Regions from separate parts of the Paenibacillus sp. Y930 genome, predicted to be linked through region 1. Evidence: predicted binding sites of a transcription regulator. Region 1 holds the regulator's gene; the other holds the start of a gene.
The links. The regulator NrdR, encoded in region 1, represses ribonucleotide reductase genes. The targets are predictions, from matches to a motif close to AACACNATATATNGTGTT.

Region 1 (7,866 bases):
ATAGGCAATCCCGACACTATACCCTCCGATAAATGGCAGTATAATACCACCGATCGCGACAGCTAATGCCGATTTCCATGTCTCTTTCATCTGCTTGATATCCGTTTCAAGTCCTGCAATGAACATAAGTAATAAAACACCGATATTAGCAAACGTAGTAACCAGCTCGTCACTTTGCACCCACCCAAGCACTGCAGGTCCGAGTACGATACCGATAATCAGCTTCCCCAATACAGCAGGCTGACCAAGCTTAACTGAAATATGACCTGCAATTTTCGTTGCAAGTAAAATAATAACAATTGTAAAAATAAATTCCATTTGAATCCTCCCTTATGCAAACACCTGTTGTAATACTTATCAAAGCTGATTTCGTTGCAAATAGTTCAGAGCTTCCTTCATCCGTTCATTGTATATTGAGTCTCCACTTGTGTTATCGAATACGACTTGTCCGCTACCTTTACCTCTAGCCATACCATATCGATGTAGCAGCGCAGCAAGGCGACGTACAGTTCCTGTACTCCCATCGACAATATCAATATGTGTTGGTAATATTTCTCGTAGTATTGGCTTAAAGTAAGGATAATGAGTGCAGCCTAACACGATGATTCCATAACCTTCTAGATCAAATGGAGCTAATTGATCTACAAAATACTGTTTCACTTCATCCGTATCATACTTCATACTTTCGCAAAAAGGAACAAGCATCTCCATCGGCAAAGAGTCAACAATACCGGAATCGTCTACACGCGAGACAAGCGCATAATATTTTGGTAGAGACAGTGTAAGCGGAGTAGCAAATACTAACACTCTTCTTCCCGTCGAGCGATTCATCTCTACTGCTGGCTTTACTGCTGGCTCCATACCGATAATAGGTAAATTAGGATATTGTTCGCGTAGATCCTCTACAGCGATACTTGTAGCGGTATTACAAGCAATAACAAGTGCGTCTATATCATGCTTCATCATATCATGAACGGTATCAAGAATATAACTATGCACTTCTTCTTTGGTTTTGGTCCCGTAAGGTACATGCAAAGTATCTGCTACAAAATAATAATCTTCCATTGGTATGCGTCGAATTGCCTCAGATAATACAGTTAATCCGCCCATTCCTGAATCAAAAATACCTATTGTCATTATAATCGTTCCCTTGCACTCAAAATCATATATGAATTATTCACTTTATTATCATAATACTGTTCACACGATAGAACAATAACGTCGTCTACAAAATATTATAAATTATACTACATTAGTATAGTCATCGTTATCAATGTCCGTTTTTTGAACGACCTTTATAATAGTTCCTTAACAACATATGCTTTATCGTTACCCTGTAGCGCATGAACTAAGTTTTGCGCAGCAATCTTTGCCATATTATAACGTGTTGCCTCTGTTGCAGAACCGATATGTGGAGTTAGAACAACATTGGATAATGTCAAAAACGGATGATCACTTGGCAATGGTTCCTGCTCAAATACATCTAAGCCAGCCCCTCCAATGATTCCTTGCTGCAGCGCCTCGATCAAATGCTGCTCAACTACTGTTCCTCCACGGGAAGTATTAATAAAGATCGCATCGCTTTTCATGCTTGCAAATTGTTCCTGACCAATTATGTTACGACTTTCAGCTGTTAATGGCAACATAAGGACGACAAAATCAGATTGCTCTAATAGATGTTGCATTGAAACATAGGTCACACCATATCGTGCCTCCACCTCAGGCTTCCGAGAGCGATTATAATACATAACGTCCATATCAAATCCGAGCGCTGCTCGCTTAGCAATAACTTCTCCGATTCGTCCCATTCCAATAATACCTAATTTTTGATGATGAACATCGATCCCAAAAAGCTTTTTTCCTTCATTGCCCTTCCAATTCCCTGCTTTAATATATGTATCTAATTCTGCAATTCTGCGTGCTGTTGAAAGCATTAAGCCAATCACTAGATCAGCAACTGTATCGTCGAGAACATACGGTGTATGTGTCCCGATAATATTGCGTCGCTTCATCGCATCCAGATCAAAATGATTGTAGCCAACACTCATCGTACTTACTACTTTTAGATTTGGTGCACAATCTAATAGCTTACTATCGATTGGTACAGAACTGCTATTGAAAAACCCAACAACATCTTGTAAATAATGACGTAGTTGCTCGGGATTACGTTCTTCGTCCTTGCCCCATGTTTTGACGGTACAATGCTCCTCAATATATTGCAGCACTTCAAGTGGTAATCTCCGGTCTACAAATACTAATGGCTTCATTATTTTACCCTCTTTCCATTGTAGTTACCTATACGATAATCCACTTATAAGTGGATGCGTCCTATTAGCGATAAAATAAGCTAGCTTTACTATTGCAGCATTTCATACATACAAAATAGCGCTACTCATATCGTACTGCAACTTGAAAATGAATACAACGAAAAGAGTTCTTTTTGCAGCCTCCCAACAGCAAAAAGAACTCTTCTACATAAGTACCATATTTTTCACGTTAATGGATTGATAATAGCAAGTATTACAGCTATCATTAAAGTAGTCTATATTTTTGCTCCTCCTAACTTAATTATTCCCTTCTCCCAAATATAGAATAACAAATCCAAACCTTTGATTCTGTAACTCACATTACAAAATTATTGATTAGTAGATGAAAGGATGCTTGTTTTTGAAAAAGATAGATACAATTAAATTACGCGACTCCATACCATTCTTTCAAGATATTGATCAACTGTTATTAGATCAGCTGACTCCATATATGAAAGAAGTAAGTTTCTCGAAAGGTAATGTTATTTTTCATGAAGGCGATGAAGGCAATCAGATCTTCTTTATTCGTATAGGTATGGTTTCTATTTATACTTCTAATAAGGCGAAACGAATTACGTTAGCTTACTTAGATAAAGGTGAATATTTTGGTGAAATGGCACTTATGCAACCGGGTCTATTACGTTCTGCTACAGCTGAAGCGATGACGACAGTCAAAGCCTATGCACTGCATCGAGCAGATTTTCAGCAGCTTGTCGAAAAGGAACGTAACGTTTCATTTTTACTATTAAACTACACGATGGAACGTCTTCGTAAAGCAAATCAACAAATTCATGATTTGACCTTTCTCAATGTGCAGCATCGCATCATACGTCGTTTAATCGACCTTTGCAAAGAATTCGGCAGACCAAATGCTGATGATACCTATAAACTTACTGTTAAAATTACACATCAACAACTTGCCGATACGGTTGGAGCAGCAAGAGAAACGGTCTCAAAGGTGTTAATAGATTTGCAAGATCAACAATTAATTATTTTCGAGAATAAGAAGCTAATCATACTTCAATTGAAACATTTGGAGCAAAAAATAGAAGGCTGGTATTATCCTTCTCAACCTATCTCTTAGTAATAAAGGAGTTTCAAATTAATGATGATAATGAATGAAAAGATAAAAGCTTCTGAGGTGGAACTTACGGGGCTTAATGGAGAATCTCTAGGTACGATGACTACGAAAGCAGCATTAGAAATAGCCAAACAACATAAAGCTGATCTAGTGTGTACAAATATACTTTCAAGCCCTCCACCATGCGAATTAATGGCTAAAGGAATGGCAAAACAAACGAAAACCATCGAAAAATCAGCAGCTACTCCCAAAAAAGTAAAAGAAATCCGCTTAACATCTCATATAGAGGAACATGATTTTGATACAAAAATTCGTCAATGTATATCTTTCCTGCATTCAGGTCATCCCGTAGCATTAGTTGTGAAGATTCAAGGGAAGGAAGGTATTGCTGCCAAAGCTTTACTTGAGCGAATGCTCGATACTTTAAAATCTGACGGTACGAAACAGTCGGGTATCCACGTAAGTGGCAAACAAGCTGCCGTAACTGTTCTACCGAAATAAAACTAATAGTGCATGTTCAAAATTAATAAAGGGTGTGAGCCAGATTAGACCTATTCATAGGTTTCGTCTTGGCTTACACCCTTTTGTATTCATTCGTTATTTCGTCGTTTCTGATCTAATACTTGGATTAGACAAAATACCGTTCAATTCCTTCATGAACATTTCGATATCCTTAAATTGACGATAGACAGATGCAAAGCGTACATAGGCAACCTCATCTACAGGATACAATTGTGTCATAACAATCGAACCGATATCACTGCTTTCGACTTCAGCCAGTGCAGTTGTTCTTAGTTCTTTCTCAACCTCAGAAACGATAACTTCCAATCGCTCTGCCGGTACTGGTCTCTTCTCACAAGCACGAATTAAACCACGTAATATTTTGTCACGACTAAATTCCTCGCGACTGCCATCCTTCTTAATGACAATCAAAGGCGTTTCCTCAATCATTTCAAAAGTTGTGAAGCGCCTGCTACATTGTTCACATTCACGCCTACGACGGATTGACTTATTTTCATTAGCTGGACGAGAATCTAACACCTTTGTACCAGAGTAATCACAGTATGGACATTTCATATAGAAGCCTCCCTTCTTTTACCAATAATAATTTGTAATAAAACATTAATTATCGCACATAATACATTTACCAACAGCGAGGAGGTGAATATAACATGGCACAAAGTCGCAGCAGCAACACATTACTTGTCCCTCAAGCAATGGCAGCTCTAGATCGTATGAAATTTGAAGTTGCACAAGAGTTAGGTATCGCTATTCCGCAAGATGGTTACTACGGTAGCATGGCAACGAGAGAAGCCGGATCTATTGGTGGTTCGATCACTCGTCGTCTAGTTCAGATCGCTGAACAATCTTTAGCAGGTCAAAGTTAATATTATACCTTGTATAATGGACTCAAGCTTTGAAGCTGTTCTCCTCTTTCGGAAGAACGGCTTCAAGGCTATTACTCATCTGAAATTATCATGTGCGAAATGTATATTATATGTTTATTTATTTTTGATCTATAATAGTATAGCACATATTATAAAATACCGACCACTATAATTGCGGATACAATTCCTTATACTTATTATAATAATAAACAACTTTTTGCACATAACGTCTTGTCTCACCAAATGGAATATCATCCGAGGTTGCATATTCGCCTGACCATGTACCTTGTTCAATCCATTTCGAGACATTACCAGGTCCTGCATTATATGCAGCAATAGCAACAATCTTCTCTTCATCAAATTTATTCAGCAAATGATTCAAGTACCATGTTCCTAGTTCAATATTCATTGTCGGATCATGTAATAATTTATCTGCAGAAATATGCTCAAGATTCGCACGTTCAACGATCCAATTAGATGTTGTTGGCATTAACTGCATTAACCCCACAGCGCCTTTTGGCGATTCTCGGCCTGTTTGGAAATTTGATTCAACTCTTATAACAGCCGCGATGAGGTGCGGGTCAACCTTATATTTTTCTGAGCTTTCTACAATTAGATCACTATACTTTACTGGATATAATTTTTGCATCATCCAATCTGACTTTCCGAACAAAAAAATAATAAAGCAAATTACGACTAACAGTAATAGACGACGTCTAATTTTTTTTCTTTTCATACAGTTACCAACCTTTGAATAAGTTCAACAACTTGCTTTTCTGTCTGCTCCAATGAACCAGAGTTATCAATAACATAATCAGCTTGCGCTCTTTTTTGTTCAATATCCATCTGAATATCGACTCTCGAAATCGCAACATCTAGCGTAACATTATTTCTGGCAACTAAACGCTCAATTTGCAGCTCCTGAGGTACGTATACGACAACAATTGCTTCATACAAATGAATCTGTTTCGTTTCATATAATAGTGGAATATCTGCAACTATAATTGCATTTGGTTGTTTTTCTTGGTATTGCTTGATCATTGACAACATTCTCGTGCGAATAGCTGGATGAGTAATAGATTCTAGCTTCGCCAGCTTGTCCTTATCTGAAAAAACGATTGCCCCTAACGCCGCTCTATTCATACTACCGTCCTCATGTAATACTGCTTGTCCAAAAAAGGAGGAGATCTCCTTAAGGGCAGGTTGCCCTGGCTCCACAATATCACGAGCAACCTGATCTGCATCAACAAGCAAGGCACCATGCTTAACAAGCAGTCGACTCACTGTACTTTTCCCACTTGCAATACCGCCTGTCAAACCAATTAACAATGCACTCACTCCTTAAACTTTTTGTTAACTTCATGTAATGCTCCTCTGCAAACAAAAAGTACTTCGAAAGCATATACAACTTTTCGTTAGCCGCTAGATAAACTTCCTCGTAAACGAAAAGTACTTCGGAAGCTTACGCCACTTTTTGTTAGCTCCCTATATTACTTCCTCGTAAACGTAAAGTACTTCGAAAGCTTACACCACTATTCGTTATATCCATTTAAAAGAATTTACTTATACCTAATATTATTAATAGCAATCCGGGTAAGCCACTGAAGTATTTCACGATTGGGATATGTGCAAGCTTTGTACCTATTTTCGTTCCAACAATAAGAAATAAAGCACTACATATTGCAATAATGATCGGTGTTACAACGGGATGAAGACCTAGTAAAGCTGCCCCAATTCCGGCACCTAATGCATCCAATGATAACGCAATGCCAAGCATAATTGCTTCGGAGGATGAAATTGTCCCTGATGAATCAAAATCCGCCGTTTGTGGCGTACGTAATATTTGAATCACAAGACCAAGGCGCTTTAATTCTACGCGAAAAACGGTCGCAGTTGTTTGCAATGAAACGACATTCATTACATTATGTTCTGATCGATCACTTTCTAGCTCATTATGCTTATCTTCGTTATGTGCTTGTTCTGAACGTTGACCCTTTAGACTTTGAAAATATTGATACAGTGCCCACAAGCCGATAAGTACTAGAATAGTTGCCCCAACATCATTGGCTAGATGAGGTGACAAATATGCAGTTAGCCATGTACCTGCTTGCATAGATACACCAATTACTGCTCCAGAAAAACAAGAAATAATAATAATCGATAAAAATGGAATTGTTATTTTACGTAATCCGTACGTAATTCCAACGCCAAAGCTATCCAAGCTAACAGCTATAGCTAGTATAGCCATTGAGGCGAAATGAACGAACAACATGATAGTTCCCCTTCCCACATCTATACTAACGAAGTAGACGGGTGCCTACTTGCGTAACGTATCATATGCGGGTGAAGAATAATGAGTGACATATAGGAAGTTCAAAAAGCTGACGTTGATAACGATGATGAACCTCGTAGTATATTCGACTTCGAATATGAAATGAACCTACATCATTGTTATTTTAGCTTTTGACAGTGGGTACAAATATGAGTGCCTCTACCACCGACGACATATTTATGGATGGGCCTAGCGCATTTGGGACAATGCTCACCTTTTCGGCCATAAACAAGCAACTCATGCTGGAACATGCCCATCTCACCTTGCCCATTGACATAGGATTTGATGGAAGAGCCTCCCGCTTCTACCGCTCTTGCTAATGTATCTACGATGGCACGATGAAGTTTTTTCCATTCTTGAACTGACAATGTATCAGGGGTACGTTCCGGATGAATCGCTGCAGTGAACAACGCCTCATCCACATATATATTACCTAGTCCTACAATTAATTCTTGATTTAATAGTAGTGGCTTAATTTTCGAAGTTCGAGTTTGTAATTTCGATTGCAATACTTTCGCTGTAAATTGATTATCAAGAGGTTCAATTCCTAATTTACTTAATGGCAAATTCGTCATGTCTTCTCCTGCTTTGAACAGATGCATCGTACCAAATTGGCGAACATCTTTATAACGAAGCTCAGTACCATCTGTAAATGTAAATAAAACATGTGTGTGTTTCTCTAGTGCTTCATCTGCGAGAAATAGACCATAACGACCTTCCATTCTGAGATGTGAAACAAGTACAAGCTCATCACATACA
Region 2 (7,866 bases), on a different contig from region 1:
CCAGTCAATAAGGCATGAGAGAATACTAATCCATGCCTTATTTGATTTTGTATGGAAACTTTAGCTTCAATTAAATGTTTAGAGCTTAGATCATATTGTTCTGATGTAAATGGTTCGAAATATTGATTAGAATTGTTCACTTGCTGAGATACGACCATATGTAGCGGATCGTAATAACGTAATTTATATCTATTGGTAGATAAATATTGAAGGGAGTCGTCCGAGCCTACACCGTACTCCCCTAGTACATAACCACCATAACCATCACTGTGTATGACCATATATCCGATTGTACCTAGTTTGTGATGCTGAATTAACATTAACCAACTATGTGTTCCTGGACCAAGTGGAGATATCGTAAGCTCCGCATTTTTCCAATTTGCAAAATCAGGTTGATTCGTTAATTCATCGACCCATAATTCCCCTTGTTCTTTAACGGTTAGCGATTGAACATTAGCGTGAATAGTTTCCGAAGTCATTATTGAAAAATTCACGCAGAGCACAGTAGCGATCACTAATCGAATGATCATTTTTGACAATGGTTTTATATGCATTACATCACCTCATTAGTAGTATAGTGGACATGCTTTAAGAAGACTGTTATATATTGTCATCCATAAACAGCATCATGAAGTTCTTTTTTTGCCGATAAGATGCACAAGTCGTCATATGTTCACTAATCAATACCATCGAGATGAAATAATCCGCAGTTTATGACGGATACCGTTATTCTCGGCTCGTATTGCCAACGAATTTCTTCTTCACGTTTTTGAAGTAAGCCACGAACATTGTCACGATGCTCCTCATCTTCTGCATGTTCCAGCATTGGTTCATAATAGCTAGCTAATCTTGCAAGCTCCTCGATCAATCTTGTTTGTGCATCCTCTGCCCAACGATAGTCATAACTTTTTAATTTACGTTCAATCGTCTGCTCGGCAATGGTTAAAGCTTTTGCATACGCTATGCCGTTTTTGGCAATATGAATATTGGGCGGAATACGAGGAGATAGCTTAAGCTGCTCTAGCTGCTCATGAAATTGCTCTACGCAGTGACCAGTGACGAGTGATATACCGAGACTATGAATTTCTTCTCGCTTGCGATCGGAGCTGAATTCTACACAGAAATTAATGCCAAGCCATACCGTATATGGTCTAGATGCATAAGGATGAAGTGCCTTCGCGCTGGGCTCTTGAAATAGGCAAACATAACTGCCATTGTTTTGAGTGGACTGAAAGAGCTGATCAAGTCGACCGGAGCCATAGTGCAGATGTTCCCTTGGTACGCGTGCGATTGGTTTCGGAACAAGTCCGTATGCTCTTTCAAAGCTAGAATCAGCAGCCGTTTTTGCAACTGGCTCTATCACCGGAGTAGATTCTACTAGTTCATTATATTTATCATCATCAGTTACGAACAAAAAGCTCATCGTCTCAGGGGTTTCATTGACACGATCGATAAAACTCCAGTAATAATGCCGGTTCGTTAATTCACGATCTGCTGCTGGAGATAGCTTAACTTTGAAATGATAAGGTGACTTCTCAAGAATAGAGCATTGCGTTGCATCTAAATATCGCTGCACAAAGCGATGAATCTCTTTGCTGTTCATAGTGACCCTCCTAAAACTTTTCATGTAACATCTATGAGTAACTTCTTAGCAATGAAAAGTTGCATCGGAAGCATAAACTAAAACTTTTCATGTAACGACTATGAGTAACTTCTTAGCAATAACTAATAACATGATTTACATAGGTTATCGCTTAGTTTTATCTTTCATCTTGTGAATGGTGCTACCTATGACATCAAGCTCTTCTTCTAGCTGTTTATTACTTTCTGATTGCAGAATAGCTTTAGCGAGACGCTGCTCAATCGAGCCGTCACGACTTTCTAGTTTTTCAAGAATATCATCTAATCCACCGATTACAAGCTCGAATAGGTTGATCTTTTCATGTAATAGATGCAGAATATGCTCCTCGATGGTTCCTTGTGTACATAGATTGAAAATATGAACATCATGGGTTTGTCCAAGGCGATGAACACGCCCAATTCGTTGTTCCACGCGCATCGGATTCCACGGTAGATCAAAGTTAATCATATGGTGACAGAATTGCAGATTAATTCCTTCACCGCCTGCTTCCGTTGCGATGAGAACTTTTGCCTTACCACGGAAAAGATCCATCATCCAATCCTTTTTGCCACGATTCATACCACCCCGATAAGGAACAGCGGAGATGCCATGTGATTGGAGAAATTGCAATAAATATTCTTGTGTCGCACGATATTCCGTGAACAAGATAACTTTTTCATCGCATTTTTGAATAATTTCCAGAGCTTTCTCAGCCTTCGAATTGGATGTAATGCCACGAATTTTTTCAACAATATCCCAAATCTGCGCGCGCATCGGCGATTCTTCGCTAGTCTTCTTGAACATATTGACGAGCGTGAGAAATACGGCATCGCGACTACTACAAACTTCTCGTTGTAGCGTGATAAGGGAAAGCATACTGCTCATATCGATGCTGTCTTCCTGAGCGCGTTGCTTCACAAAGCTCGTCACGGCGTCATATAGTGCTTGTTCTTCGGTAGAAAGCTGGAGCGTAATGTTTTTTACAATTCGTTTTGTAAAATGAATACCGCCATCACCACGCCGATTACGAATCATAATGGATGAGAGAACATCTTGCAGCTGGTCTTCATTTTTCGGAATACGTTTATCAACAACATAATTGCTAGTAAAATCGCTTTGCGCACCTAGCTGACCTGGTTTTAACAGAGAAATAAGGTTAAATAGCTCATCAAGATTATTTTGAATTGGCGTTGCCGTAAGCAATAGACAATATTTTTTACTTAATTGAGTAGCAAATTGATAGTTGGTCGTTTTTTTGTTTTTCAATTTATGGGCTTCATCAATAATGATTAGATCATAATCGGTAGCAAGAACCGCTGCGCGATGTGGATCACGCTTGGCAGTATCAATGGAAGCGACAACGATATCATAGCCCCAACTATGTGCTTTTTTTTGCGCGACAGCAGTGATACCGAATTTCTGATTAAGTTCTCGAACCCATTGTAAAACTAAGGAGGCAGGTACAAGAATTAATGCACGCTTAACTAACCCTCGCACAATATATTCCTTCAATATAAGACCAGCTTCAATCGTTTTCCCTAATCCAACTTCATCAGCTAGAATCGCTCTTCCGCCCATTTCATGTAACACTCGCTGTGCTGTATCCAGTTGATGTGGCATCGGTTCTAGTGCGGGAAGTGAACGTAAACATTGTAGCTCTTCAAAACTATCGATAACGGTTGCTTGCTTGGCTTCTATCGCTAATTGATACATTGCCCATTGATCCCATGGTCCATTATGCTCGATACGCTGCTGTAATTGTTGAAACCATTGGCGCTCGAACGTTGTTTGAACGGCAGGATGAATAAGCTTATGTACGAAATCTTCTGGTTGTATGAGGTGATTGTTCATAGTTTCTCCTTTAATATGAGATAATAATTTCTATTATTCCCTAAATGGCAGCGACATAATCTCTCGCTGAGAGGTTGCTTACAAGTAGCTAAAGGAGTATCAATTTTCACGATTTGCTCAGATAAAAATAATGTAATAAAAACTTCATAATTTAATTAATAAAACTATATATAGTGTGATATAATAATTTTGTTACTACATATGGTTATATTGAAGAGGAGCGACTAATATGAGTGGTTTAACAGGATTAAGTGAAAAAATATTTTTAGATAGATATGCTCGCAAAAATGCAGAAGCGTCAAAGGTAGAAGTTGGTGATACGGTTCTAGTATTGTTAAAGGATGATCTTGCATTTCCTGTCAAGGAGGCAGGGGAAGTATTATCACGTCAAGGTGAGCAAGTTGAAGTGAAAATGCGTAGTGGTGACATTGTGCAATCAACGGTCAGTAAACTGACACATACGCTAGAGAAAACTCCCGAAGAAATGTGGTCTAGACTTGCCGAGGCGATGTCATCTGTTGAAGATGCGGATAAGAAAGCACTTTGGCAAGAGAGATTTCAATATATATTAGATGATTGGAAGCTAGTGCCTGGTGGACGTATTGCTGCAGGGGCGGGTGCAAGTGATGAATTAACATTATTCAACTGCTATGTTATTCCATCTCCAGAAGATAGTCGTGGTGGAATTATGGCGACACTGGCGGAAATGACGGAAATTATGGCACGCGGTGGCGGAGTAGGTATTAATTTATCTTCACTACGTCCGAAGAGAGCGGTTGTTGTGGGCGTCAATGGTTCATCAAGCGGAGCGGTATCATGGGGCGGATTATTCAGTTACACAACTGGATTAATCGAACAAGGTGGTAGTCGCCGCGGCGCATTAATGCTAATGATTAATGACTGGCATCCAGATGTATTAGAATTTATTACGGTAAAGCAGTCTGCGGGCAAGATTACGAATGCGAATCTCTCCGTATGTGTGAGCGATGGTTTTATGGAGGCTGTTAAGCTAGATAGCGACTGGGAGCTTGTATTCCCTGACACGACAGAAGATGGATATGATGAGCTATGGACTGGCGATCTAGCTGCATGGAAGGCGTTAGGGAAGAAAGTTATCGTTCATAAGACAGTTAAAGCACGTGAAATCTGGTCGATCATTATTGAATCGGCATGGAAATCAGCAGAGCCAGGCGTTGTATTTTTGGAACGCTACAATAATATGTCTAACAGCTGGTATTTCAACCCGATTATTGCGACTAATCCGTGCGGAGAACAAGGATTACCTGCATGGGGTGTATGTAACTTATCTGCTATTAATCTGTCCAAGTTTTATGATGAAGAAAGTGATGATGTTGCTTGGGATGAGCTTGCGAAAGTGACCAATTGGTCGGTACGCTTCCTTGATAATGTGATCGACAAAACGCCGTATCATTTCCCTGAGAATGAAAGTAATCAGAAGAAAGAACGTCGTATCGGGCTTGGAACGATGGGACTTGCGGAATTGATGATTAAGCTGAAGGTTCGTTATGGATCGCCGGAATCTTTAGTTTTCCTTGATAAATTATACGGTTTTATGGCAAGAGAGGCTTATCTGGCTTCTGCTGAAATAGCAGGTGAGAAAGGGAGCTTTACCGCATTTGATAGCGAATTGTATTTGCAAAGCGGATTTATGAAAGAGATTATTGCTGAATTCCCAGAAGTGCAGGCAGCAATTGAAGCGACGGGGATGCGTAATGTAACGGTTATTACGCAGGCACCTACAGGCAGTACCGGAACAATGGTAGGCACTTCTACTGGAATAGAGCCTTATTTTGCATTCGAATATTATCGTCAAAGTCGTCTCGGATTCGATGTACAGTATGTTCCAATCGCACAGCAATGGCTTGATGCTCATCCGAATGAGCAATTGCCTGACTACTTTGTTACGGCAATGACATTAACTGCGGAGGATCATATTCGAGTGCAGGCAGCCATTCAGCGCTGGGTAGATAGTTCAATCTCTAAGACGGCGAACTGCCCAAGTGATTTTACTGTTGAAGAAACAGAAAAACTGTATGAGTTAGCTTATGAATTAGGCTGCAAAGGGGTAACAATCTATCGTGACGGTAGTCGTGATGTACAAGTTCTATCTACGGTACCGAGTAAAGAAGAAGTGAAGAAGGAAACGATTGTTAATGTAGAGCCGAAGAAGGAAGCTGTAGCAGTTATAGATGTCGAGCAACAAGAAAGTAATGTTTCTACAGCTTCAGTAACGTCGCTTTCTGCTGGACCAATCGATGTAAGTGGAAAAGTAGTAGAATCGATTAATGAAGATCGTCAATATAAACGACGCCCGCAAGTGTTGAAAGGGGCAACCTATCGCATGAATACGCCGCTTGGTATGGCGTATATCACGATTAATGATCTCGATGATGTTCCGTCAGAGATATTCTTAATTGTTGGTAAAGCTGGATCAGATGTATTTGCGATGGCTGAGGCGCTTGGTCGAGTTTGTTCATTGTTCTTGCGTTATGGTGATCATGGTAATAAAGTTGCATTACTCATTAAGCATTTGAAAGGGATCGGCGGGACTGGAGCAATTGGCTTTGGTAACAATCGTGTTGAATCGATTGCTGATGCTGTAGCGAAGGCATTAGAAATGCATTTGCAAGCGAAGGTTGATGAGCCTGAATACGAGCAAATGGAGCTTGCAGGAGAGTTTCTAGCTGAGGATCTCGTGCCTCATGCTGCAACAACTATTGGACATCAGCATGGTGTAAACGATGGTATCGATCTTTGTCCATCTTGTGGATCAGCAGCCTTGATCAATATTGAGGGATGTAAGCAATGTAACTCTTGTGGCTATAGTAGATGTAATTGAGATGTGTCAGAATCTCTAAAGAAAGTAATTGAATATGTGATGTCTCATTTACAGTGAGAAAAATCTCAATAAAGTGAGAAAAATGTTTATTTATTTTAGCACCTGTGATATATTTATTCATGATATTGAATAAATATACAAATGTTTAAGATTTTATTCGTAATGTTAAAAGTAAGAGGACATCGAATTTTCGATGTCCTCTTTTTATGTATTGGGCAAGAACTGTCATTTTATATTGCTTAATAAAAAAATATTTTGTTCTGTGATTAGGAAGAGGATACATTTGAGTACCTCTGTATCTAATTAGAAAGGAAGTTATGTTTTTAATACGACCAAAACCTGAACCAGATGAAAGTTTGTATAGTTATATATGCCGAGTAGCGAATGCTAATTCAGTTACATTACTAATGATTGAAAAACATATAGGAGTACGTTTTCCATTGAATAAAGAAAATTTGATATACAAAAGTAATTTAATCATATCTGATATATCAAGATTATGTGGTATTGATGTTATGAAACTAATGAGCTATGAAAATAAAATGCTTAAATTCAAGAGCGATATATTCATAGGTAACTATATAAATATTTGTTTGCCTTGCTTTAAGGAAAAGTCATACTTAAGAAAAATATGGGATTATAAATTCTATACAAGTTGTCATGTACATCATAAATTGCTGACTAATATCTGTCCTAATTGCGAAAGTCTTCTTCACCTGTCAGAAATTTATTTATTTAAATGTGTTTATTGTAATCAAGATTTAACAAATTGCGATTTGGAAAGCGAACATGAATCTGAGATTGATGCGAAAGTATCGCAAGTGATATATACGAAGTATAACGACAAGCCAACTGAAATCACAAATAATCCGTTAGACAAACTGGACTTTTCAGGATTTCTAATTCTAATTATGTTAACTTTGAAATATTTTGAATTAATAGAAGATCAGGAACGTGTTTCCGATAATAATCTTAAATTACATCTTAATGTTAGTAATTCATTTCATGTGTTTCATAATTTCCCTAAAGAATATCTACCATTTTTAGATGATATGGCGAAAAACAACTATGGAAATTTGATAAATAGAATCACTTATTTTTACCATTATATTTGGGGGATTTATAATGAATGTACTTTGAATCAATTTTTATTTGTTCAAATCGAAATTGAAAATTACCTGAACAACAGTATAAAAGAATATGTGAATAATATGATCGATGATCCAAAAATGTTTTTTAGTAATCACTTGACGGCAAAAGAAATTTTGTCATCTCTTAGGATACCAGTAACTGTATTCGAGGATATGAAATTTCGAATTGGAAATAAAGAAGATGTAACTCATATGCGATTATTCAATATCCTGTCTCAAAATCTATCAGATTATATACAAATAAGTAATCTGATTCAAGGAGTAGAGGAACTTCAGCAATATCTACAATTACCAATGGCAGTCATACGATACTTGCTTGATCATCACATGATAGGAACTAGAAACAATGAAAACAAGGAGAAAATATTTTGGAAGTCGGATGT

Region 2: AC1TO5_RS03180 (adenosylcobalamin-dependent ribonucleoside-diphosphate reductase) is a predicted target of NrdR. The motif match lies at 3,633-3,650, and genes of this name have one in related genera.

The regions. Positions count from the first base shown of each region.
Region 1 is NZ_JBXCIX010000004.1:79,672-87,537, reverse strand. Features, by position in the region: gene AC1TO5_RS12690 (cation:proton antiporter) at 1-318, opposite strand, end outside; gene murI (glutamate racemase) at 358-1,137, opposite strand; gene AC1TO5_RS12680 (2-hydroxyacid dehydrogenase) at 1,296-2,267, opposite strand; gene AC1TO5_RS12675 (Crp/Fnr family transcriptional regulator) at 2,668-3,390, shown strand; gene infC (translation initiation factor IF-3) at 3,412-3,888, shown strand; gene nrdR (transcriptional regulator NrdR) at 3,985-4,464, opposite strand; gene AC1TO5_RS12660 (alpha/beta-type small acid-soluble spore protein) at 4,560-4,775, shown strand; gene AC1TO5_RS12655 (lytic transglycosylase domain-containing protein) at 4,942-5,511, opposite strand; gene coaE (dephospho-CoA kinase) at 5,508-6,104, opposite strand; gene AC1TO5_RS12645 (MntP/YtaF family protein) at 6,325-7,047, opposite strand; gene mutM (DNA-formamidopyrimidine glycosylase) at 7,227-7,866, opposite strand, start outside.
Region 2 is NZ_JBXCIX010000001.1:645,978-653,843, reverse strand. Features, by position in the region: gene AC1TO5_RS03195 (hypothetical protein) at 1-554, opposite strand, end outside; gene AC1TO5_RS03190 (YqhG family protein) at 677-1,603, opposite strand; gene AC1TO5_RS03185 (DEAD/DEAH box helicase) at 1,748-3,472, opposite strand; gene AC1TO5_RS03180 (adenosylcobalamin-dependent ribonucleoside-diphosphate reductase) at 3,702-6,332, shown strand; gene AC1TO5_RS03175 (TniQ family protein) at 6,650-7,866, shown strand, end outside.